Linked DNA regions of Pigmentiphaga aceris. The protein of the gene in region 1 interacts with the protein of each later gene in a pairwise test. Links are inferred from orthologs where the notes say so. Each region holds a gene or a part of one and is shown on either strand. Other genes may lie near its edges.

Region 1 (15,807 bases):
CCTGGATGCAGCCGATGGCAAACATGAAGCCGCGCGCGGCGTTGCACCAGTCGGCACCCAGCGCCAGCGTGCGCGCCATGTCGAAGCCGGAAATGATCTTGCCGGATGCACCAACTTTCACGCGTTCACGCAAGCCCGTGCCCACCAGGGTGTTGTGCACCAGGCGCAGTGCTTCGCGCAGCGGCGTGCCCACGTGGTCGGTAAATTCCACCGGTGCAGCACCGGTGCCGCCTTCGCCGCCATCGACTACCACGAAGTCGGGCGTGATGTTGGTTTCCAGCATGGCCTTGACGATGGCAAACCATTCCCACGGGTGGCCCACGCAGAACTTGATGCCAACGGGTTTGCCGCCAGACAGCCGGCGCAGCTTGGCAATGAAGTGCATCAGGCTGATCGGGCTGTCGAAGGCGCTGTGCATGGCGGGGGAATTGCAGTCCTGACCGGGCTGCACGCCGCGTGCTTCGGCGATTTCGATGGTGACCTTGGCACCAGGCAAGATGCCGCCGTGGCCAGGCTTGGCACCCTGCGACAGCTTGATCTCGATCATCTTCACTTGCGGCAGCGTGGCGTTGCGCGTGAAAGCTTCTTCCGAGAAATTGCCGCGCTCGTCACGGCAACCGAAGTACCCCGAACCGATGTTCCAGATCAGCGCGCCGCCAGCTTTTTTGTGGTGGGCGCTGATGCCGCCTTCGCCCGTATCGTGGGCGAAGTTGCCCAGCCGCGCGCCGTCGTTCAGCGCCAGGATGGCATTGGCCGACAGGGCACCAAAACTCATTGCCGAGATGTTCAGCACCGACATCGAATAAGGCTGCGTGCAGTCCGCGCCACCCACTGAAATGCGGAAATCGCTGTCGGCAATGTGAATGGGAGCCATCGAGTGATTGATCCACTCGTAGCCATCGCCGTACACGTCACGCTGCGTACCGAAGGGACGCTTGTCGATTTCCTGTTTGGCGCGCTGGTAGACCAGCGAGCGCTGCGCACGCGAGAAGGGCGCAGCGTTGGTGTCGTCTTCCAGGAAATACTGGCGGATTTCAGGGCGAATCAGTTCGAACAGGAAACGCAGGTTGCCCAGCACCGGGTAGTTGCGGCGAATGGCGCGGCGGGTCTGGATCAGGTCGTAGACGCCCAGAATGAACAGCGCCGTACAGGGGATGGCCAACCACAACCAGATCAGACCTTGCGAAACAGCCAGCGGCCAACTGATGAGGGTGCCCAGGAAAGTCAGGGCGAGAACTGCGTGACGGGGGATCAGGAAGTGCACGAACGTCTCCTTGCCCCGCAGTCGGCGCGGCGCGTGGGTGCGCGCGCGTTGGCGGGGGCAAGCTAGTATCGCCCAGCTTTGCTTCAGCTCGACAGCAGATCAACCCAGCAGATCAATCGTCCTTGTTTTGCGGCGACAGCAGTTCCAGCACTTTCTCTGCAGGCCGGCACAGACGCGTACCGAATTCACTGACCACGATAGGGCGGTTGATCAGCACCGGGTCTTCGATCATCGCATCCAGCAACTCGTCGTCGCTCAGCGCCGGGTTGGCCAGCCCGCGCTCCTCATAGACCGTGCCCTTGTCGCGCAAGACATCGCGCACCGGCACGCCCATCGCGGCGATCAGGCCTTTCAAGGTTTCGCGGCTGGGCGGCGTCTTCAGGTATTCGATGACGGTGGGCTCGACCCCGCTGTTGCGGATCATCTCCAGCACGTTTCGGGACGTGCCGCAGGACGGGTTGTGATAGATCGTGATGTCGTGCATGGTGGGCCTGCAGGGGATTTGAGTGTTCAGAAGGGTGCCGAGCGGGCTCAGGCACCGCCTTTTTCGATGGCGCGCTGGTACGCGGGGCGTGCTTCGATGCGGGCGACGAATGCGGTCAGGTTGGGGTAGGCATCGGTTCCGCACAGGCGAAGCGCCAACTGCGCCACGAAAGACAACTGGATGTCCGCACCGCTCAGTTCATTGCCAACGACGAATTCCCTGTCCGCCAGCTCACTGTTCAGGAAGCCAAGATGGCGTTGCATTTCGCTGTCGATGCGCGGTTGCAGCGCTGCCACGCCGTCGCCCAGGCGGCGGGTGTAGATCTGCAGCAGCATCGGCAGCATGGCAGAGCCTTCGGCGTAATGCAGGAATTGCAGGTAGCGGTAGTAGTCCGGCGTGTCGATTGCCGGGGCCAGACGGCCGTTGCCGTAACGGCGCACCAGGTATTCGACGATGGCACCCGATTCGAAGACCACTTGTTCACCATCACGAATCACAGGGGCCTTGCCCAGCGGGTGGATGGCTTCCAGTTCGGGCGGTGCCAGGCGCGTTTCCGGGTCGCGCGTGTGCACCACCAGTTGGTAGTCCAGGCCAAGCTCTTCCAGCAGCCAGGTAATGCGAAGCGAGCGCGATTCGGTCAGGTGGTGGACTTCGATCATGGAGGTTCCGTGGGTGAAAATCAGTCGGTGAGATCGAAGTAGAGCACGTTCGACCAGTTATCCAGGCCGAGTTCGGCCAAGGCTTCTTCCGATGTCTGGTGCGCGCTGTCGGGTCCGCCACGGTAGCCCGGCTGAAGGGCGGTCAGCATGGCTTCCGCGTCCTGGTCTACCTGTTCGATGCTGGCCAGCATGCGCGCATTGAGCTGCGCCATGTCATCGTCTTCCATGTCGTACAGCTCGCCGGATTCCAGCACCAGCCAGGTTTGCTGATTGTCCGTGTCATCCAGAAAGGCCAGCGCCTCGGCGATCATCGGCTGTGCGTCGGGCAGGGTGATGCGTGACAGAAACGCGCGAAGCTTTTCCACGCCTTGTGCGTAGTCACCCACGATCGCAATCTCTTCGGGCAGATTCCAGATGGTCGAGGGGCAGGTCCGTGGGTTGCCCGACAGCAGCAGCCTGTAGACCAGCGGGGTGTCCCAGGCCCATTCCGAGATGCCGATTCGCTTGCGTTCGGCGGGAGCGGCGTGGTGGTCGGGTACGACGTTGGTGGAATACAGGTAGCTTCGGTTGGCCAAGATCAGGCTCCAGGGATGGGGAGTCGAGTTTGTAGCGGCTTGCACGTCCAATGGCTAGGAAGGTCAGGTAAAAATTCCTACGCATCGTGTCTGCGGTGACCTGCGTTGACCGCGTCCTGCAAGGCGCATAGAGTGCTGGCATTCATCAGCCAGGGGTATCTCCGTGTCTCTCTCCTACTATCAAGCTTCCGTTCCAGTGTTCCTGCGTGGTTTCGAAAATCTGTCGGGCGTGCTCGACAAGGCGGCGGCGCACGTGGCGCTCAGCGGGATCGAAGAGGCGACGCTGGTCGATGCCCGGCTGGCCCCTGACATGTACCCGCTGGCGCGCCAGGTCCAGATCGCCACCGATGCCGCCAAGGGTTGTGCGGCTCGCCTGGCAGGAATCGAGATCCCCAGCTTTGCAGACGACGAAACCACCATCGAGCAACTGCAGGCACGCATTGCCAAAACCGTCGATTTTCTGAAAAGTGTCGATTCGGCCTTGATCAACGCGGGTGCGGACCGTGTGATCGAACTCAAGATTGGTGGTGCGCCGATTCAGTTCACGGCGCAGGCCTATTTGCTGACCTTTGCGCTGCCGAATTTCTATTTCCACCTGACCACCACCTACGCGATTTTGCGTGCCAATGGGGTGCCGCTGGGCAAAATGGATTTCCTTGGCAAGCCGTAAATATCGATGTGATATTGCGTCGGTATTGAAAGCGAGTGGTACATGACAACTGGATGACAGCTTCATGTAATACATTGGGGGTCGATTTATCGTCCCCCAATTTTTTCATGTATCGCAATGCTTTGCTTCACCCGGTCAGGCTGCTGACCGGATTTGTCCTTCTCGGCCTTTTATCCTGTTATCCGCTGTCCTTTGTCATGCCGGCTCGTATGGGCTGGGAGAACGGCGCAGTGGAAAACATCCAGGTCGTCGTGTTGTTGATCGGGTTGATGCTTGCCATTGCCTACGCCGCCCGCACTGTTGACAGGGTGGAACATCGTTTCTGGCTGATGGTGGCCCCGTTCTGGCTGATATTCATCGGCCGTGAATTGAGCTGGGGCGCAGTATTTCTGAAGCCCATTCATATCAATGAAGAAGGGCCGGGATTTTCGTCCAGCCTGCTTTGGTACAAACCGGCGGTTTATCCGTTTCTTGGTTTGCTGCTGGCAGTCAGCGCCTACCTGATATTGCGCCACCGGCTGTGGCGGGTCATATGGAAGTTGATTCGCAATGGCCAGTTTCCCTTGCTGCAGCTGGGGCTGAGCGTCATCGCCATTTTGGTGTCGACCAATACCGAGGGTCATGGCTGGCATGATTTCAATCTGCCCAAACCACAGTTGCAGGTAATGGAAGAGCTGGTGGAAGTGGCTGCCTACGTGTCCTTGCTCGCGGCTCAGTTGCGTATTCGGTATGGGATGGGGCTGATCAAGCGTTGATAAAGCGTTGATCAGACGCTGAACCGTTGCCAGACGGTTCAGTGTCTTATGTTCTGAATCAGATCAGGACAAGGGTTCGATGCGCGGCGGGGCTGCCTGGTGCGGCAGCGGAATGAATTCTTCGTCATCATCAGGCGGCAGCGCAATGCGGCCGGATTCCCAGTCGTCCTTGGCCTGTTCGATGCGCTCCTTGCGCGACGACACGAAGTTCCACCAGATGTGGCGTGGGCCAACCGAATCACCGCCCAGCAGCATCAGCACCGCGCCTGCGGTACCGGCTTTCAGGGTCGGGTCGTCTCCCACACGGTCGAACACCAGCATCTGGCCGGCCACGTGCGGCTGGCCGCCTACCTCGATGCTGCCTGACGCGATGTAGATGGCGCGTTCTTCATAGCCACGCGGCAGCGTGAAGCTGGCACCGGCTTGCAGCACCGCATGCACGTAGAACAGCGGCGAATGGGTTTTCACCTTGCTGTGCAGGCCGTAGGCTTCGCCAGCAATCAGGCGCATCCAGATATCGCCGTCGCGTGCTTCCGGTAGCGCTTCGACCAGGTAGTTATCGAAACTGGGGTCGGTTTCCTCATCGGCTTCGGGCAGCGCCACCCAGGACTGCAGCAGTTCGAGGCCCTGGCCGGCAAACGCAGCCGGGTCTTCGAAACGCTCGGAATGGGAAATGCCACGCCCGGCCGTCATCCAGTTGACCTCGCCCGGCACAATGACCTGCTTGACGCCCAGGCTGTCGCGGTGCGTGACATTGCCACTGAACAGGTAGCTGACCGTGGACAGGCCAATGTGCGGATGCGGTCGCACATCCACCTTGCGTACTTCCTGCGCGGGCAACTGAACCGGACCGGCATGGTCCAGAAAGATGAACGGCCCGACCATGCGCCGTTTGGCGAACGGCAGAATGCGTTGCACCAGCAGGCCGTGACCCAAGTCGGCGCGGCGGGGATCGATGACCATTGTCAGCATGGCGAAGCTCCAGGTTGGATGGCGCCTGGATGCAAGCGCCCGCGCCGATCTTACCTTGACCGTCAATACCGACGTCAGCCCTATAAGTGTCTTGAATTCACTGGCTGAAGAGAGTAGAAGCTGCGCGCTGCCGCTCTGTGGAAGGCGCATCGATCCGCAGCATTGCCTTGTCGATTCTGGCGGCTAGTGCATCTGATGCGGGTGTCATGGGCAGGCGAAGCTCGTCTGCAATCCAGCCTTGGGATGCGAGCAGCTTTTTGACTGGAGCCGGGCTGGGTTCTTCAAACAGCAGCCGGATCAAGGGGCGCAGCGGATCGAACAAGCTTCGCGCTGTGTCGGCCTGACCCGCGTGCGCCAGACGCATTACTTCCACCATGCGTTGGGGGAATACGTGCGCCACGACGGGAATGGCACCTTGGCCGCCGCGCAGGGCGTGGTCGAGAAACGCATCGTCTTCGCCGCACAGCACGGGGATTGCATTGCGTCGGACCAGGGTATCCAGCATGTCGGGATCGCATTCCTTGACGGCAGCAAACTGCGGGTCGCGTGCCAGCGTTTCCAGGGTCGCAACATCCATGGCAACACCGGTGCGTCTGGGTACGTTGTAGAGCATCAAGGGGCGCTGCGTGGCGCGCGCCAGTTGATGGTAGTGCCAGGCAATACCGTCTGCGGAGGGACGCAGGTAGTAGGGCGGGGGCACCAGGTAACCCGCCAGATTCAGGCGATCCAGGCGACGGATGTCATCGCAGACCTTGCGGGTGTCGACGCCGCCCATGCCAACAACGATGGGCAGGGCGTCGGGCAAGGTCTGCACGGCTTGCACCATGGCCAACTTCTCGGCCGTGCTGAGCAAGTTGCCTTCGCCAGTGGACCCGAACAACACCAGGCCCGTGATGCCTGCACGCCGATAGTGATCGGCAAGTTGCACGGCGGCGTCCATGTCCACCTTGCCGTGGCGCATGGGGGTGATCATGGGCAGCCAGATGCCGGTGAACTGCGCGCGTTCAGCCTTGCATGGCAGGCTTGAACGGCTGGCCTCGCTGTCCGCAGATGTCGTCGAAGCAGGGGCCGGTCGGGTGGGAAAAACTTCAGTCATGAGATATGTCATGACTTAGTGCGTGGCCGCGCTGATCGAAGGCTGCACACGACCGAATTCGGCACCGGGCAGGTCACGCATGATCGCGTGCATCAGGCTGTCAACACCACTGCGCGTGGTGCGCAGCGACAGCGTGACGCAGGCGCGCGCGTGGTCGACTTTCATCACATAGATGTCCACGGAATCTCCCAGTGCAGCATGCAAGGCGCGCCGCACGCCCAGTGCATCGCGCGTTTCCACACGCAGCGTCAGCTGGACGGATTCGGCAAGCGGTGCTTGCGGCGCAGCGTGGCGCGCCATCAGCAAGGGGGAGTACGTGGACTGATGATGAAACTGTCGTGAGGCCATGTCTGTGATCGGCGGTCCCCGCATCTGCGGTGACCGTATCGGCGAGTGGATAAGGATTCCAATATAGGAATTGCCGCATAAACCCCTCGCAAAGAAACGCGTGCTGACCGTAAAGATTGCGTCAATGCGATGTGCCCGGTTTACGGTGCCGGGCACGATCCTTCACAAGCGATCAGAAAGCCTGGGTAAGCGTCAGCAAGGCGGCCTCTCGCCCCATGAAGCGGCCTTTGGCATTGGTGTAGACGCTGCGCTTGGCGTTGGTGTCCACGTAAGCCAGTGACACCGTCAAGCCCTTGGCAAGTTCTTTGGACAGACCAAGTTTCCAGTCCAGATACGACGCGTCGGCTACGTTGCGGACATACTGGTATCCCACGTGTGCATTGGCCGTGAGGCCCCAGAAACCGGTGTCCAGGTTGGCGCTCAGGTCGTAGTACTGGCTATGCCTGCTGCCCGCGAAACCGAACAGGTTGGTCAGTGCATTCGAGTATTTGAAATTGAACACGCCGTAACCCACGCTTGCATACACCTCGGTGGTGTTTGGGCTGGTGTAGCCGGTCGGATAGTCGCCGGGGTAGTAGTAGCGCAAGACACCAGCATCCAGCATCACGTCGTTGGCCAACTTGGTCTTGAAACCGGCGTAGAAGTCCATTTCCAGCGGCGCGGATACCGCCGGGCTGCTGTCGTCCAGCCAGCTGACGTTGGAATTCCAGTTGCCGATGTAGAAACCGCTGGCATGATTGAGATCGAAGCCGCCTTGCAGTGCGGGGTGGCTGTTGGTCTGCATCAGGCCGCGATAGCGGTACTCGCTGGCCAGTGACAGATTGGCGGTCAGGGTGTAGTCGGACGAGGTGCTGGCAGGGGTTGAGCCAGGTTCAGTCGCCGTTGACTGGGCCAGTGCAAACGGGCTGAATGCGATACCGGCGACGACAAAAAAACCTGCGGCCAAGCGCTGGGGAATACGTGGCAAAGACATGCATTTCTTCCTGAGGTGACAAGCGTTTCAAGCGAGCCGCCACAGTAGAGAGAAGCGCATAAATGCCGAGACAATAATCCGGGCGTTTGTATAAGAAAAAGGTAAAAGCCGAGCAGCGAATCTGCTCCCCCTGGAGTCAGCCCGCGAACCGATACCCCACACCCACTTCCGTCAGCAGAAACACGGGCTGTGCCGGATCGGCCTCCAGCTTGCCGCGCAGATGGCCCATGTAAATACGCAGGTAGTGGTTGTCTTCCACATGGCTTGGCCCCCATACCTGGCGCAGCAATTCCCGATGGGTCATGACCTTGCCGCGCTGTGATACCAGGGCTGACAGCAGCCGGTACTCCATGGCGGTCAGATGCAGGTGTTCACCCGCCTTGGTCACGGTGCGACGCGACAAGTCCAGGTTGATGTTGCCGAAGTTGATTTCCGCCGAATGTTCGCCCGCCAGCCGCACCTGTCGGCGCAGCAGCACGCGCACACGTGCCACCAGTTCACCCACGCCAAAAGGCTTGGTCAGGTAGTCGTCTGCGCCGGCATCAAGCGCGCCGATCTTGTCGGATTCCGCGCTGCGGGCCGACAGCACCAGCACCGGTACGTCGGTCCAGCCACGCAGCTCGGTGATCAAGGTCATGCCGTCTGCATCGGGCAGGCCCAGATCGAGAATGACCAGATCAGGATGGCGCGTGCCGGCTTCGATCAAGCCACGTTTGACGGTCTCGGCTTCGAACACCACCCAGCCTTCGGCTTCCAATGCAGAGCGCACGAAACGCCGGATGTTCAAGTCGTCTTCGATCAGCAGCAAGGTGGGCTGGTAACCGTTGATGGGCGCGGTTTTTTCCAGCGCCGTGGTGCTCGTCCGCGTGTTCATTGCTGTGTGGATCTCCGTGCTTGTTTCAGTGCTCGTTTCAATGCGTCGTTCTGCATTTCCTGGACATTCGGCGGGTGTGTTGCCAACTGTCTGGTGTCCAGGTAATTCACCAATTTTATGAGTCAGCTTGGTCTTCAGTTTTACAGAGGTTCAGCCCGATTCGCTCGACCAGTTTCGCTCAATCCATCATGCCTGTTCATTCGGCAATTCCACATCCTCTGGCAGTTCCGCCAGCATCGCAGGCGGCGTGCCCAGCGGCAGCGTGAAGACAAACCGGGCACCGGCTCCGTCCGCACGCTCTACCCAGATCCGGCCTTGATGCGCGCTGATGATGGCCTCGCATACTGCCAGGCCCAGGCCGACGCCGGGCGTGGCCGACTCACGTTCACCACGTGTGAACTTGTCGAAGATGCGTCGCTCGGACCCTTCCGGCACACCAGGGCCGTGGTCTGTGACCGATACGCGCATCAGTTCGCCATCGACCTGCGCATCCATGTGGATGGCGCTGCCGACGGGGGCATATTTGGCGGCGTTTTCCAGCAGGTTGCACAAGACGCGTTCGATCAATACGCCGTCGCACTCCACCAGGGGCAGCGCGGACAAGCTGGCAATTCGCACCGGGTGGCGCAACAGCGCCTCACGCATGACTGCCAACGCCGCACCCACCAGTTCTTCCATCGACTGCCACTCGCGCCGCAACGGGGCTTCGCGGCTTTGCAGGCGCGCCATGTCCAGCAGGTTGACCACCAGCGCGTGCATGCGCTGGGCCTGGTCACGCATCCGGGCCAGGTCGTCCTGAACGTTGGATGGCAGGTCTTGTGCGGTGCGCATCAAGGTTTCTGCCGTGCCGATCAGACCCGTCAACGGGGTGCGCAGGTCGTGCGACACGGCGGCCAGCACCGAATTGCGCAGCTTTTCCGATTCCACATTGACCAGCGCCTGCTGCGCAACCTCCACGTAGTGCAGACGTTCCAGCGCGATCGCGATCAGGGTGGCATAGGCTTCCAGTTCACGCCGGGCATCGGGGCGGGCCAGCGATTCACCGGCTGGCGTCTCGATTGCCAGCACCCCGCGCACCCGCATGGGTGCCTTCAAAGGCAGGTACAGCAAGGGGCTGTTCGACAAGGTGTTGGTGCCTGCACCTGCGGCCTGCCCGTGGTCGTAGACCCACTGCGCCAGCGCCGATTCCAGCGCCTGCATGCCATTGTCTTCACGCGATGCCAGCTTCAGTCGATCATCTGGCCCCAGGATGTACAAGGCGCAGCGCGACCCGAAGGCGGCGTGGATGAAGGTGGCGGCAGAGTCCACGATCTGTTCGGGCATCAGCACCGACGACAGCTCGCGCGCGAATTCGTACAAGCCCCGTGCATCGGCCTCGCGTTTGACCGAACGTTCTGCCTGCATGCGCAGCCCGGCGGTCAGTTGGCCGATCACCATGCCCACGCCCAGCAGCACCACAAAGGTCAGCAGGTACTGCACGTCCGACACGCCGAACGAGGCAATCGGGTCCACAAAAAAGAAGTCGAACAAACCTACGCTGATCAGTGCAGCCAAGGCGGCCGGGCCGCGCCCGTGGCGCAATGCAACGACGACTACCGCCAGCAGAAACAGCATCACGATGTTGGTCTGATGCAGGATCGGGAAGACCAGCGCCGACAAGCCGGTGGCCACGGCGCAGTACAGCAGCGCCCACGCATACGCAGCCCAGCTTTTGCCTGCCTTGGGCGCGGGCGTGTTGTTCACGGTACTGGGATCGCGGCGCGGAATGGGCGCGGCAGCAACCGTGGGGGCACCCAGCCGGATCACGTCCATGCCGGGGCAGGCCGCTGCCAACTGGTCAGCAAAGCTATGGCGGTGCCAGATCCAACCGGGTGCCAGCACCGCTGACAACAAGGCCGACAAGGACCAGCGCAGCACCGGCGAGCGACCGGCGCGCCCGCGCCCGACAACCGCTTTGGTGACGTTGTGCCGGCGCACGTAACGCACCACGGCATCTACCATGTCGCCGCCTGCCAGGGTCTCGGTGCGAGCACCCAATGAATCGGCCAGCGCCAGCGCACTTTGCAGGCGGTCGTGGGCAGCATCCCCTTGCGGTTTGACGCGCAAGGTTTCGATGGTGATCACATGCAGCTCGCATTCCAGCTGCTGCGCCAGGCGATGCGCATTGCGCACCACGTAGTCGGCATCGGCGTCGCCCGCCAGGCAGGCAACCACCGCTTCGCGGGTGCGCCACACGGCATCGATCGAGCGGTCCTGGCGATATTCCAGCACGTCATCGTCAACGTGTTCGGCCGTGCGGCGCAGGGCCAGTTCACGCAGCGCAAACAGATTGCCCTTGCGAAAGAAATTGCCTGCTGCATGACGGGCCTGTTCGGGCAGATAGACCTTGCCTTCTTTCAGCCTGCGCAGCAGTTCATCGGCCGACAGATCGACCAGAATGATCTCGTTGGCCGCATCGAAGACCGTGTCGGGCACGGTCTCCCAGACGCGCACACCGGTAATGCCGCTGACCGCGTCATTCAGGCTGTCCAGGTGCTGCACGTTCAGGCTGGTCCACACGTCGATGCCGGCCGCCAGCAGGTCTTCGATGTCTTGCCAACGTTTGGCATGGCGGGATTCCGGCGCGTTGGAGTGCGCCATCTCGTCCACCAGAATCAAGGACGGCGCACGCGTCAGCGCAGCGTCCAGGTCGAATTCTTCCAGCGTGTGGCCACGATAGCTGATCTGCTTGCGCGGCAGCACAGGCAGGCCGACCAGCAGCGCCTCGGTTTCGCGCCGTTTGTGGGTCTCGATGATGCCGGCCACCACGTCGCGGCCTTCCGCGTGTTGGGCGCGTGCCGCCTGCAACATGGCGTAGGTCTTGCCCACGCCCGCCGACGCACCGAAGTACACCCGCAGCTTGCCGCGCGCCGCGTTGCGGTCGGCGGCGTTCAGGTGTTCGAGCAAGGCGTCAGGGTCGGGGCGGTCGGGGCTGGTTGAGGCCATCGTGGTTGGATGCGAATGAAAATATCAGGCCGGGGAAAAATCAAGCATGGGCGGATTTGGCTGGATCTCCTAACCCCAGCTACCACGCCGCTTATTGCTGCTTCGCTTCATCCAGCGCCAGATTCAGCGTCAGCACATTCACCACCGGCTCGCCCAATATACCGATCAGGGGCCGTTCGGTGTGCGCCTGGATCAGCGCATGGACGTTATCCAGCGACAGCTTGCGCAGACGCGCCACGCGGGCCGCCTGATAGTTGGCGGCTGCCGGACTGATGTGTGGGTCCAGCCCGCTGGCCGAGGTCGACACCAGGTCCACGGGAATTTGCGCGCTATTGCCAGGGTCTGCCTGGCGCAACGCTTCGATTCTGGCCACGACGGCATCACGCAGCGCCGGGTTGGTTGGGCCCAGGTTGGAACCGCTGGATGCGCTGGCGTTGTAGGGCATCGGGCCAGTGGCAGACGGGCGTCCCCAGAAGTATTGCGGTGAACTGAAGGCTTGGCCGATGAGGGTCGATCCGACCACCTTGCCGTCGCGTTCGATCAACGAACCCGAGGCTTGGAAGGGAAACATCAGTTTGGCGACGCCAGTAGTGGCCAGCGGGTAGAGCACGCCGGTGACCAGCGTCAAGGCCGCGAACAAGACCAGGGCAGGGCGCAGCACGCCGCTGCGTTCGGGGAAGCGGGCGGGGGTGCCACCGTGGGTGCCTCGTTGACCGGCATCCGAGGGAATAGGAAGAGTAGGGCTGTTCATGGAAGTGTTCCGTATTCAAGATGCGGATGCCTGGGGGCACCCGCGACAGTTTCAGAGGCAAGGCAATTGGGCCGAATCAGATGAGAGCATCACGCCCATGCATCTCAGGCCAGCCCCAGCACGGTCAGGATCATGTCGATGGCCTTGATGCCGACAAAGGGCACCAGCAGGCCACCCAGGCCATAGATCAGCAGGTTGCGACGCAGCAGCACGGCGGCACCCAGCGGGCGGTAACGCACACCTTTCAAGGCCAGCGGGATCAGCGCCACAATGATCAACGCGTTGAAGATCACGGCCGACAAAATGGCCGACGAGGGCGTGGTCAGCTGCATCACGTTCAATACGCCCAACTGCGGATACACCGCCGCAAACGCCGCCGGGATGATCGCGAAATACTTGGCCACGTCGTTGGCCACGCTGAAGGTGGTGAGCGACCCGCGTGTCATCAGCATCTGCTTGCCGATTTCCACGATCTCGATCAGCTTGGTCGGGTTGGAATCCAGGTCGACCATGTTGCCGGCCTCTTTCGCGGCCTGTGTGCCGGAATTCATGGCCACGGCCACATCTGCCTGGGCCAAGGCCGGCGCGTCGTTGGTGCCGTCGCCGGTCATCGCCACCAGGCGACCTTCAGCCTGATAACTGCGAATCAGCTTCAGCTTGGCCTCGGGCGTGGCTTCCGCCAGGAAATCATCCACGCCGGCTTCGGCCGCAATGCTGGCCGCTGTCAGCTTGTTGTCGCCGGTGATCATCACGGTCTTGATGCCCATGCCACGCAGCTCACCAAAGCGCGCCTGGATATCGGGTTTGACGATGTCTTTCAGTTCGACAATGCCCAGTGCGCGCGCACCGTCACTGACCATCAACGGGGTGCTGCCACGGCGCGCCACGTCGTCGGCCAGGCGGCGGGTGGCGTCACTGACCGTGCCGCCTTGCGAGATGACCCAGGTAGCCACTGAATCGACCGCGCCTTTGCGCAGCACGCGCTCGCCCAGGTCCAGCCCGCTCATGCGTGTCTGGGCAGTGAAGGGCACGGCCACGCCATCGACCGCCCCGGCCTGCGATTGCGTCACGCGGTCGGCCAGCACCACGATGCTGCGGCCTTCCGGGGTTTCATCGGCAATCGAGGCCAGGCGTGCGGCCTGCGCCAAATCCTGCACCGACACGCCTTGCGCCGGCAGGAAGTTCGAGGCCTGGCGATTGCCGAAGGTGATGGTGCCGGTCTTGTCCAGCAACAACACGTCCACGTCGCCAGCGGCTTCCACCGCACGGCCAGATGTGGCGATGACGTTGGCCTGCATCATGCGGCTCATGCCGGCCACGCCAATGGCAGACAGCAGGCCGCCGATGGTGGTGGGGATCAGACACACCAGCAGCGCCACCAACACGGTCACGGTGACCACTGAACCAGCACCGGCTGCGTTCACCGCATACAGCGAGAAGGGCAGCAAGGTGGCCACGACCAGCAGGAACACAATCGTCAGACCCACCAGCAAGATGGTCAGCGCGATTTCGTTCGGTGTTTTCTGGCGCTTGGCACCTTCCACCATGGCGATCATGCGATCCAGGAAACTCTCCCCCGGGTTGGACACGATCTCTACGAAAATCCAGTCCGACAAGACCCGCGTGCCGCCTGTGACGGATGAGAAATCACCGCCCGATTCGCGAATCACCGGGGCCGATTCACCGGTGATGGCGCTCTCATCGACCGAGGCCAAACCAGCCAGCACCAGGCCATCGCCAGGGATGGTGCCGCCGGCTTCGACCAGCACCACGTCACCTTTGCGCAGGTCGGCCGAGGCACGTTCAGTGGTGCGGCTGCGCCAGGCATCGGCGTTTGCGCCTTTGGCATCGGCAAGCCGGAAGTCTTTCAAATAACGCGCCATGACGGTGGTGCGCAGACCGCGCAGCGCAGCGGCCTGTTGTTTGCCACGGCCTTCGGCCAAGGCTTCCGCAAAGTTGGCGAACAGCACCGTGAACCACAGCCAGATGGTGATCGCCAGAATGAAGCCTGCCGGCGCTTCGGCCTCGCCCAGCACGGCCATGATCCACAGCACGGTGGTCAGCATGCTGCCCACGTACACCACAAACATCACCGGGTTCTTGATCTGCGCAGCGGGTGAAAGTTTGCGGAAACTGTCGATCAGTGCGGGCATCAGCAGCGCGCCGGACAACAGGCCGAAGGGTTTGGCCGCAGGCATTGCCGACGGCATATCAGCGTCGCGAGCGGCCGTGGCCGTCGTCGCGACAGGATGATGGAACTTGCTCATGTCAGTGTTCCGTGACAATCAAGGTTGAAGATGTTCGGCAACCGGGCCGAGTGCGAGCGCCGGCACGTAGGTAAGCGCACCCACCAGCAGCACGGCACCGATCAGCAGCACGACAAACAGGGGGCCGGTGGTGGGCATGGTGCCGGGGCCGGCCGGGATACGGCGCTTGGTGGCCATGGACCCTGCCAGGGCCAGCACCGCGACGATGATCGCGAAACGGCCGAACCACATCGCCAGGCCAAGCAACACGTTGTAGAAGGGCGTGTTGGCCGACAGGCCCGCAAAGGCGCTGCCGTTGTTGTTGCCGGCTGAAGACAGCGCATACAGGATTTCCGAGAAACCATGCACGCCCGGGTTCAGCACGCCGGCCTGGCCTGCACTGGTCATCACGGCGATGGCGGTGCCGGTGAGCACCAGCAGCGGCGTCACCAGAATCACCACGGCGATCATCTTCATGTCGAAGGCGTTGATCTTCTTGCCCAGGTATTCCGGCGTGCGTCCGATCATCAGGCCGGCGATGAACACCGCAAGAATGGCGAAGGCCAACATGCCGTACAGCCCCGAGCCCACGCCGCCGAACACCACTTCACCCAGCTGCATCAACAACATCGGCGACAAGCCGCCCATGGCCGTCAGCGAGTCGTGCATGCCATTGACCGCCCCGCACGATGCGGCAGTAGTCACCACGGCAAACAATGCGGTGGCGCTGATGCCGAAGCGGCTTTCCTTGCCTTCCATGTTGCCGCCCGGAGCCAGCGAGGAATGCACCGCGTCCACACCGGGTTGGGCCAGCATCAGATTGGCCTGCTGTTCGAAGTGCCCGGTGATGACAGCAAACACCACGAACAGCGCCGTCATTGCCGACAGAATCGCCACGCCTTGCCAGCGATTGCCAACCATTTCTCCGAAGGTGAAACACAGCGCAGCCGGGATCAGGAAGATCGCCAGCATCTGCAGGAAGTTGCTTAATGCAGTGGGATTTTCAAACGGATGAGCAGAGTTGGCATTGAAGAAGCCACCGCCATTGGTGCCCAGCAATTTGATGGCTTCCTGAGACGCCACCGGACCCATCGCAATGTTCTGCGTGCTGGCGGTGGCTGGGTCGGTCAGCGCAACGCCTTGGGCGTCTTTCAA
Region 2 (15,296 bases), 1.4 Mb from region 1 along the record:
CGCATGGATGAAGACGGCGCTCGCATCGTCATGACGGGTGACGCCCGCTTCGTGCGCGAAGCCGGCATGGGCCATGAACGCCTGGACATCAGCAGCAACGTGATCACGCTGCGCCCGGACGACGATGTGGCCTTCACCGATCTGCCCACCACGATTTTGAACGGCCGTTCGCGCATCAATGGCAACGGCATGCATTACAACAACGTCACCCGCGAACTCCAGGTCGCGTCGCGCAGTCGGGTCGAAATCGCCCCGCGCGTGCCGCCGACCGGCGCCCCCGCCCGCTCCGCGCCTTAACAGGACAGGACCCGCTCTCGTGCCTTCGACTCCTTCTCTCTCGCTGCGCAACCTGCTGCTTGCCGCACTTCTTGGCCTGGCCGCCGTCCCCGCATTCGCTGAACGCGCCGACCGCGACAAGCCCACCCTGATCGACTCGGACACCTTGCAGTACGACGATGTCCGCCAGGTCAGCGTGTTCACCGGCAACGTCGTGCTGACCAAGGGCACCCTGATCATCCGTTCCGACCGCATGGAATTGCGGGAAGACGCCGAGGGTTATCAGACCGGTATTGCCACGGCCAACAAGGGCAAGCAGGTCTTCGTACGCCAGAAACGCGAAGGCGTCGAGGAATACACCGAAGGCACGTCCAACCGGACGGAATACGAAGGCAAGACCGAGCGCATCTTCTTCATCGACCAGGCGCTGGTCAAACGCCTGGCCTGCGGCGTGGTGCAGGACGAAATCCGTGGCCAGGTCGTGATCTATGACCAGCGCACGGAAACCTACAGCGCCCAGGGCGGCCCGCGTTCACCTCAGGCCAACCAGCGCGTGCGCACGGTCATCCAGTCCAAGACCGCTGGCACGACCGAAGCCCCGTCGGGCCCGCCGGCAACCGCCTGCCCGCCCACTGCCTCCACGGCAAAGCCGGCTGCTGGTGCTGCCGCCAAGCCCGCCGCGCCGGCCGTCAAGGCACCGGCTCCCGCGACCGGAGCCCGTCAATGACGGTGGATGCACGCCATGCCGATGCAGGTGCGTCGGTCACGCAACCGCTGTCCGCGCACGGCAAGACCGGCAAGCTGGTTGCCACCGGCCTGCGCAAGTCCTACGGCGGCCGCACGGTCGTCAAAGACGTATCGGTCGATGTGAACAGCGGTGAAGTGGTTGGTCTGCTCGGCCCCAACGGTGCGGGCAAGACCACCTGTTTCTACATGATCGTCGGCCTGGTGCCGGCAGATGCGGGCCAAATCTCCATCGACAACGAGGTGGTCACGCCCCTGCCTATTCACCAGCGCGCGCACCGTGGACTGTCTTACCTGCCGCAGGATGCGTCGGTGTTTCGTCGCCTGTCGGTCGAAGACAATATCCGCGCCGTGCTTGAACTTCAGCGCGACGAGCGCGACAAGCCGCTGAAGAAAGCAGAGATCGAGGCCCGCCTGGATTCGCTGCTCGATGAACTGCAGATTCAGCATATTCGTCCGAACGCCGCTATTTCGCTGTCGGGCGGTGAACGACGCCGCGTGGAAATCGCACGCGCACTGGCCACCAGCCCGCGCTTCATCCTGCTGGATGAACCGTTTGCCGGTGTCGATCCGATCGCCGTGATCGAAATCCAGCGCATCGTGCGTTTCCTGAAAGGCCGTGGCATCGGCGTATTGATCACCGACCACAACGTACGCGAGACGCTGGGCATCTGCGACCGCGCCTACATCATCAGCGAGGGCACGGTGCTGGCTGCCGGCCACCCCGACGAGATCGTGATGGACCCGGCCGTGCGCCGCGTCTATCTCGGCGAACACTTCAAGATGTGAGGGCGTCAGTCATGTCGATCCCTTGCGTGCGCTAGGCCATGCTCAAGGCCTCGCTCCAGCTTCGCACTGCGCAGCACCTGACGCTGACGCCCCAACTGCAACAGGCGATTCGCCTGCTGCAGTTGTCGACGCTCGAACTCGAACAAGAGATCGAACAAGTCCTGCGTGACAACCCGCTGCTGGAACGCGAGGACGAACCGGCCCAGGTTTCGCTGCACGCCGACAATGACATGTCCAACGGCAGCGACACCTCGCATCAGGACGCGCCCGAGCCCGCCCAGGAAGTCGACATGGAGCGGGACTCCACCACCGGGGGCGAAGATGCGCCGCCGATGCGTGAAACCGATTCGCTGTGGAACGACCTGCCTGCCTCGCGCGGCGACGATGACGACGAACCGAGCGGTCCGCAGATCGCCGCCAGCACCGCCACGCTGCGCGAACACCTGCTGGAACAGTTGTCGGTCACGCTTGGCTCGGCCCGTGACAAGGCGCTGGCACAACTGCTGATCGATGCACTGGATGACAACGGCTACCTGAGCGTACCGCTGGAAGAAGTGGCAGAAATGTTGCCGCCGGAACTGGAAATCGACCAGGACGAACTGCGCACGGCGCTGGCCCTGGTGCAGTCTTTCGATCCGCCTGGCGTGGGTGCGCGTGACACCGCCGAATGCATCGGCCTGCAACTGCGCAATCCCGATGTCACCCGACTGCCCGAAGCACGCGATCCGTCGGTGCTGTCCTGCGCCCGCGCGATTGCGCGTGCGCACTTGCCCTTGCTGGCGGCACGCGACTACGCCAAGCTGCGTCGCAGCCTGAAGTGCGATGACGACACCTTGCGCTCGGCGCAGGCGCTGATCCGACGTCTGACGCCGCGTCCTGGTTCCCAGTTCTCTGCCACGGCGGCCGACTACGTGGTGCCCGACGTGGTGGTGCGCAAGCTTGGCAAGCAGTGGGTCGTGCATCTGAATTCAGAAGCGATGCCACGTCTGCGCATCAATCATCTGTACGCCCAGCTGCTCAAGAGCGATCGCAGCTGCGCCCATGCCGGCCTGTCGGCACAGCTGCAAGAGGCCCGTTGGCTGATCCGCAATGTGCGCCAGCGCTTCGACACCATCCTTCGGGTGTCGCAAGCCATTGTCGATCGTCAACATGGCTTCTTCGATCATGGTGAAGTCGCCATGCGCCCGCTTGTGCTTCGCGAAATTGCGGATACACTGGGGCTGCACGAGTCGACCATTTCTCGCGTCACTACGCAGAAGTACATGCTCACGCCGTTCGGTACCTTCGAACTCAAGCATTTCTTCGGTAGCCATGTCGCGACGGAAACCGGTGGTGCCGCATCGTCAACCGCGATACGCGCCTTGATCAAACAGCTCGTCAGCGCGGAGGATCCTACCCAGCCGCTTTCGGACAGTCAGCTTGCTCAGACCCTGGGTGAACAGGGCATCGTGGTCGCGCGCCGCACCGTCGCGAAGTACCGCGAAGCACTCCAGATCCCGCCGGTTTCCCTGCGCAAGTCGATCTGAAATGCCCGCCGCAACATGCGGCAATGATCAGGGCAATCCCCTAGCGTGCTGTTGCCAAAAGTTGCTTGAAGCGTAGCGATCGGACCCGATCTAATAGGTGTTGGCGACGCGGTCTCCACCACCTGCCAGCCACCTCGATTGCGTGGCAAGACAGCCGGCACTGCTGGCGCAACGCAAACGATGTGGCACGCAGTGCGGGCCACCCGGCAAGCACCGGATTTCCGGCAAGCGGCCAGTCCCGGGAGACTCAACTTCCGGGGTTTCAACGCTCGAAGGAGGGCTTTACATGAATCTGAGCATCAGCGGTCATCATCTCGAGGTCACCCCTGCTATTCGCGAGTATGTGATGAACAAGCTCGCGCGTGTCCTGAGACACTTCGATCATGTCATCGATGTGAACGTGGTTCTCTCGGTCGAAAAGTTGATGCAGAAGGCCGACATCACCATGCACGTGACCGGTAAGGATCTCCACTGCGAAGCTGAAGACGAAAACCTGTATGCCGCTATCGATGCACTTGCCGACAAGCTTGACCGTCAATTGTTAAAGTACAAAGACAAAGTCCAGCAGACTCGCGTTCCCGAAGCGGTCAAGAAACAATATGTCGCGTCCGACCTATAAGTTTTAGGCATCGCGCCTCGGTCTCAGTGACCGAGCGACATTGAGCAGACAGGCCCGCCGGAATGCGGGCCTTGTTGTTGGATGGCAGCAAATGCACGGCATTTCCCGACACGTTCGCGTCGATCGGTTTTTTGGCCCCGGGACAAGCAGGGCTATAATCGCCCGCTGTCCAACAGGAGATGTCCGTCTGCGGGCGTGACAGAAGCTGAATATCAGCTGAAAATCAGCATGTACGTTGCGTACATTGATTTACTTTCCGGCTCACTCCGGCCCACGCTCGCAAGCCAGGCGCAGATAGAACATGAATCTGATCTCACGGATCCTGCCTCCTTCCAACATCCTTCTGGATCTGGAAGCGACCAGCAAGAAACGCGTATTCGAACAGGCTGGACTGCTGTTCGAAAACAATCACGGCATCGCCCGCTCGGCGGTTTTTGACAGCTTGTTTTCGCGCGAGCGCCTGGGCTCTACCGGCCTGGGTCAAGGCGTGGCGGTCCCGCATGGCCGGATCAAAGGCCTGACCGACGCGGTCGCCGCCTTTGTGCGCCTGTCGGCCCCGATCCCCTTCGACTCGCCGGACGGCAAGCCTGTTCGCCTGATGGTGTTCCTGCTGGTGCCGGAAAAGGCTACCCAGCAGCATCTGGAAATCCTGTCCGAACTGGCCCAGATCCTGTCGAACAGCCAGCTGCGCGACACGCTCAGCACCGAGACCGATGCCGGTGCGGTGCATGCCGTGTTCAGCCAATGGGTACCGGCGGAAGCCTCGTAAAGCCATGCTGACCATCCAGACCCTGTTCGACGAGAACGCCGAGAAGATGTCGCTGACGTGGATCGCCGGCGAGTTGGGCGGCAGCACGCATGCATTGCCCGACGAGTGCCTGGGCGCATCCGATCTGGTTGGTCACTTGAACCTGATCCACCCGGCCCGTATCCAGGTCTTTGGTCACTCCGAATACGCGTACTACCAGCGTTTCGAAGCGCGCAAGCGTCATCACCACCTGGATGAACTGGTCAGTGGCGGCGTGCCCGCGCTGGTCATGGCCGAAGGCCTGGTTGCGCCTGACGACCTGATCGAACATTGCCGACAGTCCAACGTGCCGCTGCTGGCGTCGCCGCTGCTGGCATCGCAGGTGATCGACCTGCTGCGCATCTACTTCGCCAAGAAGCTTGCGGCCACCACCACGGTACATGGCGTGTTCATGGACGTGCTGGGCATGGGCGTACTGATCTCGGGCGAATCCGGCCTGGGCAAAAGCGAACTGGCGCTGGAACTGATTTCGCGCGGTCATGGCCTGGTGGCTGATGATGCGGTGGAATTCAGCCGCATCGCCCCGAACATTGTCGATGGCCGCTGCCCGACCTTGCTGCAGAACCTGCTGGAAGTCCGCGGCCTGGGGCTGCTGGATATCCGCGCGATCTTCGGCGAGACCTCGGTACGCCGCAAGATGAAGCTCAAGTTGATCGTCCATCTGGTGCGCAACACCTCGATGGAAGAACACTACGAGCGCCTGCCGATGCAGGCACTGACCCAGGACATTCTGGGCCTGCCGATCCGCAAGGTGGTGCTGCCGGTTGCTGCCGGCCGCAACTTGGCGGTGTTGGTGGAAGCCGCCGTGCGCAGCGCCATTTTGCAGCTGCGCGGCATCGATACCTTGTCAGACTTCATGGATCGCCAGATGCAGGCCATCCACGACAACGACTGAACCCGACCTTGAGGCTTGGCCCGTGGGTAGCTCGCATGCCACAATCGACCCCGTGTTAAGCGTCGTCTTCATTACTGGCATCTCGGGCTCAGGAAAGTCCGTGGCGTTGCGCATGCTGGAAGACGCGGGATATACCTGCGTCGACAACCTGCCCGTCCGTTTCCTCCACGAGTTCATCGGCATCGCGCATGACGAGCATCTGTCGCGCGTTGCCGTGGCGATCGACGCCCGTTCGCCGGGCGACATCGCCGAACTCCCCGACGTCATCACCGCCCTGCGCGCCCGTGGCACCGAGCTGCGGGTGGTGTTCCTGGACGCCAGCACCAGCACGCTGGCGCTGCGTTATTCAGAAACCCGCCGCCGCCATCCCCTGACCGACCGTCTGCAACGCGGTGGCACGCCGCCCTCGCTGGAAGCCTGCATTCTGGCCGAGCGCGAATTGCTGGCCCCGCTGTCGGAACTCGGTCATCTGATTGACACCACGAACCTGACCCCTGGTCAGCTGCGTGCGTGGGTGCGTGACCTGATCAAGGCAGACCGCCTGCCGCTGGTGCTGACTTTCCAGTCGTTTGCGTTCAAGCGCGGCATTCCGCTCGACACCGACCTGATGTTCGATGTGCGCTGCTTGCCCAACCCGCATTACGACCCGGTGCTGCGTCCGCTGACGGGCTGCGATGCGCCCGTGGCGCAATACCTGTCGGCCTTCCCGACCGTGAATGCGATGGTCGATGACATTGCGGGGTTTGTGGAACGCTGGCTGCCGCAATACATGCAGGACACCCGCAGTTATCTGACGGTCGCGATCGGTTGCACAGGTGGTCAGCACCGTTCGGTCTACATCGTTGAACGGCTTGGCGAACGATTCGCCGATCGAGGACAAGTGTTGATACGCCATCGCAACCAGCCGCATCTGCTGCTGCCGGTGCCCGACGGCCACGCGCCGCTTTCTACCTGACAGGACCCGTGCCGGCCATGCAGATCCGCTGCGTTTCTCATACGCTTTCTCGCACGTTCTCCCATACGCTTCCCGTCGCCATGTTGGCGGTTTCATTGCTGATTGCCGGTTGCGGCAGCAGCCCCAAGCGAGACAGCAGCACGGCCAGCAGCAGCGGTGGCGGCAGTTCGCGCGGCGGTGGCTACTACAAAGATGACGGCCCACCGGACCGTCCGCCCTCAGACCTGGAACTGGTGCCCGACGCAATGCCTGCGGTCGAACCGCTGGCCAGTGGCCCGAACCGCCCCTACAACGTGTTCGGCAAAAACTACACCCCCGACACGTCCGGGCGGCCGTATCGCGTGCAGGGACTGGCGTCCTGGTACGGCAAGAAGTTCCACGGCCAGAAGACCTCCAACGGCGACACCTACGACATGTACGGCATGAGCGCCGCACACACCACCTTGCCGATTCCCAGCTATGTGCGTGTCACGCGCGTGTCCACTGGCAAGACGGTGCTGTTGCGCGTCAATGACCGGGGTCCGTTCCACAGCGACCGCATCATCGACTTGTCATACACGGCGGCCGTGAAGCTGGGCATCCTGGGTGCGGGCAGTGCCGAAGTGGTGGTCGAACATCTGACGCCTACTGAGATCGCCCGCATTCGTGCTGAACGCGCGGGTGAACAAACCGAATACGCCAGCCGCGCACCGGCGACGGTGGCCATGCTGGAAGCCTCGGCTGCCGCCAGCACGGTTGCCCCGGCCCCGGCCTATATCAATACGCCTGCACCCTCGACCGGATTCGGCTCGCAAGACAGCTTGCCCGCCGACACGATTGCGGCAACTGCGCCCATTGCGTTCGGAGCGGCCCCGTCGCAAATCGAGGCCTTGCCGCCACCGGCACCGATGGCCCCCAGGCCAGTACCGGCTGCGCAGCCTGCCTACCCGTCTGCGTCGGCCGCATCGGCAGGCTTGTCAGCACCCAGCACTGCGGCGGCACCAGTATTGGACGGCGTGTATCTGCAACTGGGCGCGTTCAGCGGTCAGCAAAATGCCCAGGACCTGCTTGGCCGCCTGCGCAGCCAGCTGACCGACTGGGCCGAGCCGCTGCGCATCGTGCTGGTCGGCAACCTGCATCGTGTTCGCATCGGTCCGTATGCAGACCGTGTCACTGCGCAACTGGCGGCCAACCGGCTGCAGCAGCGGGTGAACATGACGGCGATGATCGTCACGCAATAAGCGGACGGCAAGGGGCCACAAGACAGTGGCTCCCTTGCGGACTGACATTACGTACGGCGCATCTGCTTGTGCCATCCCATACGCAGAACCCCTCACGGACAAATCGCTGTCGCAGCGCCCTGCCCGCGAGCCACACACCGAATACTGAAGCATCGCGCCCTTTGCGGAATCGCCATGCCTATGTTTGCGGCAAATGGGCTGGCTGGCGGTTTACCTGCTGGTCAGCTGCTTGATCTGAGCTTCAGCTTGCTTGCTGGCTTGATAGCTGGACTGGCTATCAACACCTCTGCCAGCCCGAACGTCAGCCCGAACGTCAGCCCGAACGTCAGCCCGAATGTCAGCCCGAACGTCAGCCCGAATGTCAGCTCAAATGTCAGCTCGCCAGCCAAGCTGCCGTTCAGTTTTCCGATTGGCCTGATCGGCGCAAACGCTCAGCCTTCAGTCCTCGTCTTCCTCTGCGTCATCTTCCTGCGCCTTGCGCAGTGTCAGCGCGTGCGCGTACAGCGCATCTCGCGGCACACCGGTAATGCGCGATGCCAGGCGCGCGGCGTCGCGCACGCTGGCCACTTCCATCAACCATTGCAGAATTTCGCCTGCACGGCCGTCGATTCTTTCTTCCGTTGCTACGGGCGGCGCGCTGATGATCAGCACAAATTCACCCTGCTCGCGGTGCGGTGCGTCGATCCAGGTCAGCGCCTCGCTGGCCGGCAAGGTCACGATTTCCTCGAAACGCTTGCTCAGTTCGCGGGCAATGGTAATGCCACGCTCGGCACCGCAGGTATCCACCACGTCGCGCAGCGTGTCACGCAAACGGTGTGGCGACTCGTAGATCACCACGGGCGCAGGCACCGCCGTCCATTGCGCCAGCCAGCGCTGACGCGCCACGCGCTTGGACGGCGCAAAGCCGGCGAAGACGAATGCCGGGTTCTCGTCGGTGGTCACGCCGCTGCCCATCAAGGCGGTGATGACGGCGCTGGCTCCCGGAATCGGCACCACGGTGAAACCTGCTTCGCGCACCGCACGAATCACCCGCGCACCCGGGTCGCTTACGCCCGGCGCACCCGCGTCGGACACCAGCGCCACACGCTCGCCCGCCGTCAGTCTGCCGACGATGGCCTGGGCCGCTTGTGCCTCGTTATGGCGGTGCGCAGCAATCAAGGGCGTGCGAATGCCCCAGGCATCGAGCATGGGACGGGTACTGCGGGTGTCCTCGGCGGCGATCACGTCACAGCGCTGCAAGGTCATCTGCGCACGCAGGCTCAGGTCGCCCAGGTTGCCGATCGGCGTGGCCACGACATACAGCGTGGATGCGGGCCAGTGCTGGGTGGCAACGCGCTCGGCCAGACGGGGCCAGACACTGGCGGCAGACGTCGCGATGTCGGATACATCCACACGCGCGTCGGCCGCATCAGCGGCAGTGTGGGCCGCGTCAGCCCCCGTAACGGGCAAGGGTGCCGCGTAGGCGTCGTCGGCATCGACGGCACCGGAAGAAGAAGGATCGATATGCATGCCGCCAGAATACCCGAGCAGGCGGCGGTGTCATGACGGATAAGTCGCGCGTGCTCAGTCCCGAGGCACGTCTGTTGGCAACACAACGACGCGCCCGCAAGCGGTGGCTGGCAAAAACGCGAACGGCGGCAGGTGAAACGCAGCCTGCATCCCCAACCAAGATCAAGGTCCGGCCAACAGGAAAGACCGCTGCCGCCGACGCACCATCATCAGGTTTCACACGGACGGCCCTGGACACGAGCGGACGAGAACTTGCGCGTCAGTCCCCCACCCAGCGCCACGGTGCAGAGCAAGAAGCGCTTGCACTTGCCCATCTCGAAAATGCTGGCTTGCAACTGCTTGCCCGCAACGTTGCCAGTCGGGTGGGCGAACTCGACCTGGTCATGCAGGACGGCGACATCCTGGTGTTTGTCGAAGTGCGCGCCCGCAGCTCATCGCGCTTCGGCGGCGCAGCGGCCAGCGTGACCTTCGCCAAACAGCAGCGCCTGACCCGCGCAGCCCAAGTTTTTCTGAAAACCGCATGGCGCGGCCCCGTACCACGCTGCCGTTTCGATGTCGTGGCAATCTCCCCGGAAGGCATCGCCTGGTTGCGTGACGCCTTCACCCCCAGTTACACCTGACGCGCACCGCGCAGCGCATGCACACCCGCAACAAGCCTGCACCCATGAGCCTGCATGCCATAATCCGCGCATGGATCTGACAGCCCGGGTCACCACCCACTTCCGCGACGCGATCGCGCTTCACGAACATGCCCTCGACACCTTGCCGGTTCTGACCGCCACGGCGATCGAGGCGATCTTCTTTGCCATCGCCAACGATGGCAAAGTGCTCGTTTGCGGCAACGGCGCTTCGGCAGCCGACGCACAGCGGTTCGTTTCCCACATGATCGGCCGCTTCGAGCGCGAACGGATGCCGCTGGCAGCCATCGCGCTTACTGCCGACACCGCCATCGTGACCGCGATCTCGAACGATCTCGGTTATGACCGCGCGTTCTCGCAGCAGGTGTATGCGCTTGGACATCCGGGCGACATCCTGGTGGTGTTGTCGGCCAGCGGCAATTCGCCAAGCGTGCTGCAGGCCATCGTCGCCGCGCACGAGCGCGACATGCGGGTGATCGCATTGACCGGTCACGGCGGCGGCGACGTTGCCGCGCTGCTGACCGAAGAAGACATCCACCTAAGCGTGCCGCACGAGCGCACGCCACGCATCCAGGAAATCCATCTGTTGCTGCTGCACGCCTTGTGCGACGGCATAGACGCCCAATTGCTAGGAGAAACCTGACATGACCCGTACTTCAATTGCATCGACGCTGCGCCCGATCGCCCTGGCCCTTGCCATCGCTTCCGGAGCAGCGGTACTGCAGGCCTGCGCGCCGATTCTTCTCGGCGGTGCCGCGATGGGTGTGGGTGGCATGGCGGTTACCGACCGGCGATCGGTGGGCATCCAGGTGGAAGATCAGAATATCGAGTTGAAGGCCGGCAGCCGCATCAGCGAAAAATTCGGCGACGCCGTGCACGTGAACGTCAACGCCTACAACCGCAAGCTGCTGCTGAGCGGCGAAGTGCCTAATGAGAACGCCAAGGCTGAAATCGAACGCCTGGTCGGCAGCATCGAAAACCTGCGTAGCGTGGTCAACGACCTGGCCGTGGCACCTGCAAGTTCGCTCACCACCCGGGCCAACGACTCGGTGCTGACCGGCAAGGTCAAAGCCACCTTGATCGACGCCAAAGACCTGTTCTCGAACGCATTCCGCGTCAACACCGACCGGGGCAACGTCTACCTGATGGGCATCGTTACCGAGCGCGAAGGCAAGCGCGCCTCGCAACTGGTGTCCACCATCCCCGGCATCCTGAAGGTTGTCGCTGTCTTCGACTACATCAGCGAAGGCGAATTGCAGGGCCTGTCCAAGGCCGAAGCCGAACGGCAGCAGGCCCGCGCCAACGCTGCACCGGTACCGCAATAAGGTCTGTTGACGGCTCACACCAAGCTGTCAGGAAGGCCGGAGTAAACTCATGGAACTTCCTGCACGTGGCCCTGGTCTGACCGGGGCTTGCGTGCAGCGCACGGTTGCCATGGCGCGATTGCCCGCGGCAACCGGAAACGGCGACGCGCACCCCGCCCCCCATGAGACCCGCCATGACTGCTTCCAGCACTGCCCCCCCCCTTCCCGCCAACCCGGCAAAACGCGGCCCCGCGAAATTCATCGTTGGCGCGGCGTTGGCAGCAGTCGTTGCAGCAGGCGCATGGTTTACGCTGGCACCCGCGCCCAAAGCGCCGGACGCAACCTTCACCTCGATCACTGGCGAAAAGATCACCACGGCCAGCCTGCGCGGCAAGGTCGTGCTGCTGAACTTCTGGGCCACCGACTGCGTCACCTGCGTCAAAGAGATGCCGATGATGGTGGACACCTACAAGAAGTACGCGCCGCAAGGCTACGAAATGGTGGCCGTGGCCATGCGTCACGATCCGCCGAACTACGTCTTGAACTTTGTCGAGACGCGTCAACTGCCCTTCAAGGTTGCACTCGACCCGATGGGCGAGCACGCCAAGACCTTCGGCAATGTGCAGATGACCCCCACGTCTTTGCTGATCGACCGTGAAGGTCGGATTCTGAAGCGCTATCTGGGTGAGCCCGACACTGCGGAATTCCACGCGGCGATCGAGAAGGCGCTGGCTAGCTGAGCGGCGCAGAGAGTCTGGCATCAAGACGCGTGATGCACATCACGCGTCTCACGATAGTCAATAAAAACGCAGTCCCACTATTGCTGACCGCATCGCCGCTAGATTGATATCGCGGCAAGCCCCTGCAATGCCTGAATCAACTTGGGCTTGGGTGCCGTCAACACATCGTCCTGAATACTGCACACCACCGACTTCAGCAATTCAGTGGTGTTGAGTTCAGTGCGCGTTGCCAAGCTCTGCAAGTCTTCGCTGACTCGCACGGGCACCTTCATCGACAAACGACGTCGTGCCACACCGCGATGCTCGGGAAACCTGACCAAAGCCTTGGCATGCATTGCCTTCAGCTTCGTTGCAAGCTGTGCATCGCCTGCGGCCTGGTGCAAAAAATAGCTCAGCAATACCCGCCGAAAATCTGTCGAGGCGCGGTGATCAATCGTGTGCACGGCGTAGTCCAGCACATCCACATAGATGGCAGGCAAGTTGGCTTCGATGGACGCCGTCGCCTCTTTGCGCGTCTTGCTGATGGCCGGCGTGGACTGTGCAGGGATCGATACGGTGGTGTCACAGACGTCGCACACGCCAACAAGAATGTTCTTCGCGACAGAAGACCCATCACTGAATGGAACGTCGCGTCGGCGAAACGTGGTGACGACGAGATCCGCACAGTGGCTGCACACCGCCCTGCTCTGGTCGCCTTCCTGGAAGATCTTCATGGACGTTCTCATTGGTGCACGCTGATGATTTTGGCGCAGTCATTCGACCCCTAAAAATACGACAATCTTCGTATAGAAAACAAGCTGATATTTGCTTGATGCAATCGAAGAGCATAGAAGGCATTGATGCGAGAGATATGCAAAGTGGACGTATCAGTCCAAGCGCGAAAGTACTGACACAGCGGTAATTACGCGCCAACTAACGCGCGGCCACCGTCGACGCCAACGCACGCCCTGCCAACCAACCGAAGGTCAGCCCCGGGCCTAGGGTGATACCAGGTGCGGGGTAGTTGCCGCCCATCACCGATTGCATGTCGTTGCCGACCACGTAAAGCCCGGGGATGGGCTGGCCAGTGGCGTCTAGCGCGCGCGCATGTGGATCGGTGGCAATGCCGTGGGCGGTGCCGATGTCGCCTGCGTAGACTTTCACGGCGTAGTAAGGGCCGTCAGCCAGCGGGGCCAGGCAGGGGTTGGGGTGGTGATCGGGATCGCCCAGGTAGCGGTTGTAAGCGGTGCTGCCTTTGCCGAAGTCGGTGTCTTCGCCGGCTGCGGCCAGGCGGTTGTAGCGGGCAATGGTGTCTGCCAGCGCAAGCGGGTCGATGCTTAGTTGTTGCGCCAATTCAGCCAGGGTGTCGCCGCGCAACAAATATCCGGCGTCGATCAGATGTTGACGCGGTCGACCGCCGGGCAGCGCCAGTCCCAAGCCCCATATGTCAATGAAGCGTTGGTCGCACACCAGGAAGGCCGGGATGCTGGGCACCTGCGCATGTGCGGCATACATGGCTTCGACAAACGCGTGGTACGAGGTGGCCTCGTTGACGAAGCGGCGGCCTGCGCTGTTGACGGCGATCAAGCCAGGTTTGGCACGGTCCCATACCAGGTGGGGGTAGCGTTGCACGCTGCCATCCGGGCGCGTGAGCAACGACACAGGTGCCCAGAATGCGGCATGGGTGTGGCCGGTTCCCAGTGCTGCACTGGCACTTGCGGCAATGCGGATGCCGTCGCCTGCGTTGCCTTTCGGGGACATCGACCACGGCCCGGTGGGGGCAGGATATTGTTCGTTGCGCCGTGCGGCATCCCACGGGAATCCACCGGTTGCCAGCACGACACCGCGGCGTGCGTGAATGCGTTTGGGCGCGCCATTGTCGTGGACCACGACACCGATCACTCGACCGTTTTCATCACGCACGAGCGCTTGCAGATCGGCCTTCAGGCGATACGCAATGCCACGCTGAAGCACTTGTTCGAACAGCTGCGCTGCCAGCGCATTTCCCAGCAGCAATCGCGTGCCGCGATGGTAGCCACGTGCACGGTCACTGACGTAGCGCAGCACCAGTTTCATGCCGTGTTTCCACGATGCAAAGGATCGCGTGACACGCAGCAGATGCTTGGCGTCGGTGATGTTGATCATCATGCCGCCCAGCACCAGAAACTCGGGCAAGGGGTCGCGCAACTCTTTGAAGTGCCGGCCTAGTTTGCGGCCATCAAATTCGGGGGGATCGAGCGAGCGGCCGCCCATCGCAGCCCCTGGCAGGTCGGGGTAGTAATCAGGCGAGGCAGTGCGTGCCACCAAGCGCAACACACCCTGGTGCGTGAAGTCTTCCAGCATCTTCGGGCCGGCATCCAGATAGGCGCGCAGCATGTCCGACGGTGCGGAATCCCCGACGGTTTGTTCCAGGTAGGTCCAGACTTTGTCGAAGGTATCGGGGTGACCGGCACCGGCTGACTGCGCATTCAAGGGCAGCCAGACCGCACCGCCCGACACGGCCGTCGAGCCGCCGATGCGATCGGTCTTTTCCAGCAGCAGCACGTTCAACCCCGCCAGCTTGGCGGTGATCGCCGCAGCCATGCCGGCAGCACCGCTGCCTACGATGATGGCGTCAACGGTTTCGTCCCAATCTCCATGATCGGGTTGGCGACTGGAAGCGTGGACGGCCGTCATGATCCCGATCCACCCAGCGATTTTCCGCCATCGACAAACAAGACCTGACCAGTGATGAACCCCATGTTGGGCGACACCAAAAAGGACACGGCGCGTGCGATGTCTTCCGGTCTGCCTGCCTTGCCTGTGGGTTGCAAGGCCAACTGCGCGGCAAGCCGTTCGGGCGTCAGTGCCTGCAGAATCGGCGTGTCGATCAGGCCCGGCGCAATGGCGTTGACGAGGATGCCACGCGGGGCCAACTCCATTGCGCTGGCGCGCGTGTAGCCCACCACGGCCGCTTTCGACGCCACATAGTGCGGATGGTTTTTCGCGCCCAGATAGGCACGCGACGCGATGTTGACGATGCGCGCGCCGTCTTCCATCTTGCGTGCTGCTTCCTGCGTCAAGGTGGCGACGGCCACCAGGTTGATCTCGTAGATGCGCCGGAAATCTTCGTTGGTCACATCCAGGAATTTGCGTTCGTCGAACAGGCCGGCGTTATTGACCAGCGCACGCAGCGGCGGCAGCTCGCGCACCAGCGCGCGCACTGCGGCTTCGTCGGTCAGGTCGATGGCACGGGCATCGACATTCAGGCCCTGTGCACGCAAGGACGCGGCTTCCTGTTCGGCCAAGGGGCCG

The links.
Region 2: the proteins of FXN63_RS17860 (region 1) and FXN63_RS23920 interact in binary tests that used the Escherichia coli proteins (3 or more experiments, as listed by UniProt). The link is inferred for Pigmentiphaga aceris from one-to-one orthologs.

What each region holds. Positions count from the first base shown.
Region 1 is NZ_CP043046.1:4,127,055-4,142,861, reverse strand. Bases 8,657-11,995 are described here. They hold FXN63_RS17860 (sensor histidine kinase), read right to left. Parts: upstream 11,656-11,995; coding sequence 8,857-11,655; downstream 8,657-8,856. Other genes in these bases: kdpC (potassium-transporting ATPase subunit KdpC), read right to left, coding at 11,747-11,995. Outside these bases: FXN63_RS17915 (FMN-binding glutamate synthase family protein), read right to left, coding at 1-1,228; arsC (arsenate reductase (glutaredoxin)), read right to left, coding at 1,377-1,748; FXN63_RS17905 (glutathione S-transferase family protein), read right to left, coding at 1,796-2,407; FXN63_RS17900 (DUF7822 domain-containing protein), read right to left, coding at 2,428-2,982; FXN63_RS17895 (DUF1993 domain-containing protein), read left to right, coding at 3,146-3,652; FXN63_RS17890 (hypothetical protein), read left to right, coding at 3,688-4,407; FXN63_RS17885 (pirin family protein), read right to left, coding at 4,471-5,379; dapA (4-hydroxy-tetrahydrodipicolinate synthase), read right to left, coding at 5,477-6,475; FXN63_RS17875 (hypothetical protein), read right to left, coding at 6,491-6,823; FXN63_RS17870 (TorF family putative porin), read right to left, coding at 6,996-7,796; two-component system response regulator KdpE, read right to left, coding at 7,933-8,625; more of kdpC, read right to left, coding at 11,996-12,406; potassium-transporting ATPase subunit KdpB, read right to left, coding at 12,511-14,616; potassium-transporting ATPase subunit KdpA, read right to left, coding at 14,692-15,807. UniProt on the Escherichia coli protein: Member of the two-component regulatory system KdpD/KdpE involved in the regulation of the kdp operon. KdpD may function as a membrane-associated protein kinase that phosphorylates KdpE in response to environmental signals.
Region 2 is NZ_CP043046.1:5,551,850-5,567,145, forward strand. The notes cover bases 3,162-5,989. They hold FXN63_RS23920 (PTS sugar transporter subunit IIA), read left to right. Parts: upstream 3,162-4,255; coding sequence 4,256-4,723; downstream 4,724-5,989. Other genes in these bases: FXN63_RS23910 (RNA polymerase factor sigma-54), read left to right, coding at 3,162-3,335; hpf (ribosome hibernation-promoting factor, HPF/YfiA family), read left to right, coding at 3,622-3,954; hprK (HPr(Ser) kinase/phosphatase), read left to right, coding at 4,728-5,657; rapZ (RNase adapter RapZ), read left to right, coding at 5,710-5,989. Outside these bases: LPS export ABC transporter periplasmic protein LptC, read left to right, coding at 1-297; lipopolysaccharide transport periplasmic protein LptA, read left to right, coding at 317-1,003; lptB (LPS export ABC transporter ATP-binding protein), read left to right, coding at 1,000-1,809; more of FXN63_RS23910, read left to right, coding at 1,848-3,161; more of rapZ, read left to right, coding at 5,990-6,612; FXN63_RS27315 (septal ring lytic transglycosylase RlpA family protein), read left to right, coding at 6,693-7,832; FXN63_RS26835 (hypothetical protein), read right to left, coding at 8,054-8,221; rsmI (16S rRNA (cytidine(1402)-2'-O)-methyltransferase), read right to left, coding at 8,271-9,341; FXN63_RS23945 (YraN family protein), read left to right, coding at 9,374-9,961; FXN63_RS23950 (phosphoheptose isomerase), read left to right, coding at 10,032-10,622; FXN63_RS23955 (BON domain-containing protein), read left to right, coding at 10,624-11,304; FXN63_RS23960 (TlpA disulfide reductase family protein), read left to right, coding at 11,478-12,023; FXN63_RS23965 (hypothetical protein), read right to left, coding at 12,122-12,736; FXN63_RS23970 (FAD-dependent oxidoreductase), read right to left, coding at 12,936-14,678; FXN63_RS23975 (SDR family NAD(P)-dependent oxidoreductase), read right to left, coding at 14,675-15,296. UniProt on the Escherichia coli protein: Seems to have a role in regulating nitrogen assimilation.